DNA from 2 places in the Simplicispira sp. 125 genome. Region 1 is predicted to be linked to the other one. Evidence: riboswitches for the same ligand, from Rfam matches in the RefSeq annotation. Region 1 holds a riboswitch; the other holds the start of a gene.
What was found. A riboswitch is a leader RNA that binds a small molecule or an ion and turns the genes downstream of it on or off. The one in region 1 is predicted to bind glycine.
Positions count from the first base shown of each region.

Region 1 (2,388 bases):
TTCTGGCACCTGGCCGCTGACGATGTCGGCCAGTGCCTTGCCCGAGCCGCAGGAATGCGTCCAGCCCAGCGTGCCGTGCCCGGTGTTGAGGAACAGGTTGCCCAGCTTGGTGCGGCCGATCAACGGCACATTGCTCGGCGTGGCCGGGCGCAAGCCCGTCCAGAACTGCGCCTGGGTGGCATCGCCTGCCCCGGGAAAAAGCTGCTCCACACGCCGCACGATGGCCTCGCAGCGGGCTGCGTTCAGGTCGCGGCCGTAGCCATTGAGTTCGGCCGTGCCTGCAATGCGCAGGCGGTCGCCCTGCTCGCTGGTGTAGCGCGAGAAGACGAGTTTGAATTCATCGTCCGTCAGGCTGACCTGGTGGGCCATGGCAGCGTCTTTCACCGGCATGGTCACCGAATAGCCCTTGGCCGGGTAAATCGGCAACGACACGCCCAGCGGTTGCGCCAGCAATGGGCTGTACGAGCCCATGGCCAGCACAAAGGCGTCGCCGCGCACCCGCTCAAAACGGCCCTCGGCGTTGGTGACTTCCACGTGGTCGATTGCATCTCCCGCCGCACGCAGCGCGGTAATGTGCTCACCCAGGCGGAACTGCACTCCGGCTTGTGCACATAGTGCGGCCAGTTCGCGCACGAACAGGTTGGCGTCGCCCGATTCATCTTCGGCGGTAAAGGTGGCGCCCGCCAGCTGCGGGCGAATGTGGGCCAGGGCGGGTTCGATGCGCACGGCCTCGTCGGCGCTGATCACCTGGCGCTCGCAGCCTAGTTGGCGCATTTGCTCGGCCGGGCCGAGTGCGCCGTCAAATTCTTTCTGGTTGGTATAGAAATGCAGGATTCCCTGGGTGCGCTGGTCGTACTGGATGCCGGTGTCGCGGCGCAGCTGTTGCAGGGCTGCGCGGCTGTAAGTGCCCAGGCGCACGATCTGCTGGATGTTGTGGCGCGTGCGTGCTGGCGTGCATTCGCGCAAAAATTGCAGGCCCCACAGCCATTGGCGCATATCGGCGCGCACGCGAAACAGCAGGGGAGCGTCTTCCTGGCCCAGCCACTGCAGCACCTTGAGCGGCGCGCTCGGGTTGGCCCAGGGCTCGGCATGGCTGACCGAAATTTGCCCGCCGTTGGCGAAGCTGGTTTCGGCGCCGGGCGTGGCCTGGCGGTCGATGACGGTCACATCGTGGCCGCGTTGTTGGAGGTAATAAGCCGAAGTGACACCGAGCAAGCCGGCGCCGAGAACGATCACGCGCATTTTTGGAGCCTTTCAGGGTTCCAGCGCTTGATGGATAAGCGGTAGCTGCTATTAAATGAATAGCATGCAGCCGACGTGTCCGCCAAGCTGCCGCTCCCCCTGTCCTTGTGACCTGAGAGATTCACCCCCTGCCAGCATGGCGTGGGGTTTGCTCCTTCGGTGCGCCACGGTGGTGGCGGCTCTCCAGACGGCTGTGATGAAAGGTGCAGTACGGAACCTGAGCGTGTATGGGAGTTTGCGCCTTCGGTGCAGCGGACGGTGCCGCCAAGCTCTCCTGCAGTGCGCGATTCTAGGCGCGCCCGGGGCCCTGCGTGGGGTGCGCAGGGCCTTATGCCATACAACAGTTGCTTATGGAGAGGCCCAAGCGCCTCGCACGCGCAGGGTTTTATTGGCGGTACGGATTGTTGGGTTGGCGGTCGTGCCGGTTGGAAACGCCATCGCCGTCGCTGTCACGGCGGTGGGGTGGGGCGCCGCGGCTGTGTGGGGGCCGGTGCGGGGGGGCGTTGTAATGGGGCTGGCGACCGTCAGGTGTCCGGTCGTAGCGGTTGGGAATGCCGTCACCGTCACGGTCCCAGCGGCCGGGCTCCATATACCAACGCCCACCGCGCTCGCGCCACTGGGGGGCGTTGTAACGGTAACCAGGGCGGGCTTTGAGCCAGTAGCCGTCGATCCAGCGGTAGCGGTCGTGGCGCCATTCCCAGTGGCCCGGTACCCAGACCATGCCGCGCCGAGCCCGGGGCGCGGCCTCGTAGTGCACGGGGGGTGGGGCTGTCTGGATGACGATGGTGGCCGAGGTGGCCGCCTGCGCGGTGGGCGCCAGGGCGCACAGTGACAGCAGGGCGATGCTTGCGGCGGCGAGGGCGATGCGTGCCATGGGAATACTCCTTTGAAATGGTCCCGAAAGGAACCAATGAAAGGCATTGTGTGGTGCTCTTCGTCAAGCCCGTGTAGTCGTTTGGCGAAGGCGTGTGAGCAAATGTTTCGGCGGCCTGCACCAATGCGCCTGACCGTGATGGATGTCACGCAAGGCTCCTGGTAGAGGACGGATGGGTGTCTTTGCCCTGAGATGGCTGTATTTTGGGCGATTTTGGTGGCTAGCGCTTGCTGGTAAAGCGCAATCAGCTATCAAAAATAGAGCGTTTTGGG
Region 1 covers NZ_QEKM01000001.1:2,442,324-2,444,711, reverse strand. Annotated here, with positions in the region: gene C8D04_RS11450 (D-amino acid dehydrogenase) at 1-1,242, opposite strand, end outside; glycine riboswitch at 1,332-1,439, opposite strand; gene C8D04_RS11445 (YXWGXW repeat-containing protein) at 1,628-2,116, opposite strand.

Region 2 (2,388 bases), 1.6 Mb from region 1:
GGCATCCTGGGCGTGCACGGTGATGCCCACCACGGCGGCGTTGGTGTCGGCAATGTTGATCCACTCGTGGTCTTTGGAAAATTTGACGGTCATGGGATGTCTCCTGGAAAGATGATGGAAAGGGGAATGTAGCCGCTGCTTATTCCATTTCTAAATCAAACGATGACTTTGTCGGCTTCGCGTATTCGATTGATTGAAAAACGGAATGACCTGGTGGTCAGCCGCGGTAATAGCGTGTGGGAACGAAAGGTGTGGTGCTGACCTTCATGGGCACGGGCTTGCCGCGCACCATGGCAAAAATCTCGGTTCCTGTCGCGGTGTAGTCCGGGCCGACGTAAGCGATGGCTATGGGTTGATTGAGCGAAGGACTCAGCAGCCCACTGGTCACCTGGCCGATCTCCTGGCCGTCCATGTTTTCCAGTACGGCGGGCTCGCGCACTGGCACGCGCTCAGTAGCGACCAGGCCGACGCGCTTGCGCGTGAGGCTGGCGGGGTTGTCCAGTTGCGCCAGCACCTTGTCGGCACCCGGGAAGCCCCCGGCGCGTGCGCCGCCGGTGCGCCGCACTTTTTGTATGGCCCAGTTCAAGCCTGCTTCCACGGGGGTGGTGGTGGTGTCCATGTCGTTGCCATACAGGCACAGCCCCGCCTCCAGGCGCAGCGAGTTGCGTGCGCCCAGGCCAATGGGCTTGACCTCGGGTTGCGCCAGCAGGGCGCGGGCCAGGGTTTCAGCCTGCGTGGCGGGCACGGAGATTTCAAAGCCGTCCTCGCCGGTGTAGCCGCTGCGGGTGACAAAGCAGGTGCAGCCTGCAATGGTGAAGTTGCCCCCCGTCATGAACACCAGTTGCTCCACGCCGGGTGCCAGGCGGGCCAATGCCGTGGCGGCCTGCGGGCCTTGCAGGGCGAGCAGGGCGTGGTCGGGCATGGGGACCACCTGGCAGCGCATGCCGATGCGTTCCTGGAGGTGGGCAATGTCGCCCACCTTGCAGGCGCCGTTGACGATGACGAAGATCTCGCCATTGCCTTTGTTGAAGAACATCAGGTCGTCGATGATGCCGCCCTCGTCATTGAGCAGCAGGCCGTAGCGCTGTTTGCCCACGGGCAGGTCGATCACGTCCACCGGCATCAGGGTCTCGAATGCGGCAGCGGCATCGCGCCCCACCAGGTGCAGCTGGCCCATGTGCGACACATCGAACAGGCCCGCGGCCTGGCGGGTGTGCAGATGCTCGGCCATCAGGCCTGCGGGGTATTGCACGGGCATGGAATAACCGGCAAACGGCACCATGCGGGCGCCCAGTTCGATGTGCAGTGCGTTGAGCGGCGTGGTGAGCAGGGGGGCGGTGGCAGACATGGCGGACTCCGGGGCAAATAGGGGCCACAGCCCATGGGGCTGCGGGATTTGCCTGCTGTCCGCTTTACCTGAGAGATTCGCCGCAACGCCCTGGCTGGCCGTGCGGTTTGCTCCTTCGGTGGATGGCCTGCACCTGGGGCGCGGACATCTCTCTCCAGCTAGGGTACGCCGGCATCGTTGCGGGCGTTTGTCAGTCCTTTTGCCTGAGCGTTCGGCGGGGGCCTGCGCCTTCGGCGGCGCCGCTCGTGCTTCGTGGTGAAGTGCGGGGCGCTCTCTCCTGACCGGGCGAATTCTACCTATTTTGCATAGACGATATCGCGCAAACTCAGCGAAATCGACGGAAAGTACGTGATGAGCAGCAGGCAGCCCAGGATCACCAGCACGAACGGCAGCAGGCTCCCGACGATGCGGTCCAGCGAGATGCGTGCCACGGTGCATGCAGCAAACAGGTTCACGCCAAAGGGCGGCGTAACCATGCCCAGCGCCAGGTTCACCACCATGATCAGGCCGAAATGCACCGGGTCCACACCAAAATGCTGGGCCACGGGCGCCAGGATGGGCGCCAGCACAATGATGGCTGCGCTGGTCTCGATAAACATGCCGATGAAGAACAGCGCCGCGTTCACGCCCAGCAGAAACAGCGCAGGTGACTGCAGCACCGCTTCGAGCCAATGACCAATGGCGTCGGGGACGCCCGCGCGGGTGATGAGAAAGGCAAACAGGCCCGCGTTGGCGATGATGAACATGATCACCGAAGACGAAATGACCGAACGCCGCAGCACGGCCGCCAGGCTTTTGATGCCGATTTCCCGGTAAATCAACACCCCCACCACCAGCGCATAGAACACCGCCACGGCCGAGGCCTCGGTGGGCGTGAAAACGCCGCCGTAGATGCCGCCCAGGATGATGACGGGCATGAAGAGTGCCCAGCCCGCCTGCAGCGTGGCGCGGCCCAGCGGCATGCGGCCTTCGCCATCGTTCTTGCCCCAGCCCTTCCACTTGCAATACGCCCAGACGAACAGCATCAGCGCGCCGCTGAT
Region 2 covers NZ_QEKM01000001.1:826,167-828,554, forward strand. Annotated here, with positions in the region: gene gcvH (glycine cleavage system protein GcvH) at 1-93, opposite strand, end outside; gene gcvT (glycine cleavage system aminomethyltransferase GcvT) at 218-1,348, opposite strand; glycine riboswitch at 1,395-1,516, opposite strand; glycine riboswitch at 1,534-1,638, opposite strand; gene C8D04_RS03835 (TRAP transporter large permease) at 1,645-2,388, opposite strand, start outside.
Region 2: it holds a riboswitch for glycine, as region 1 does, so the genes downstream of both, gcvT (glycine cleavage system aminomethyltransferase GcvT) here and C8D04_RS11450 (D-amino acid dehydrogenase) in region 1, are expected to answer to the same signal.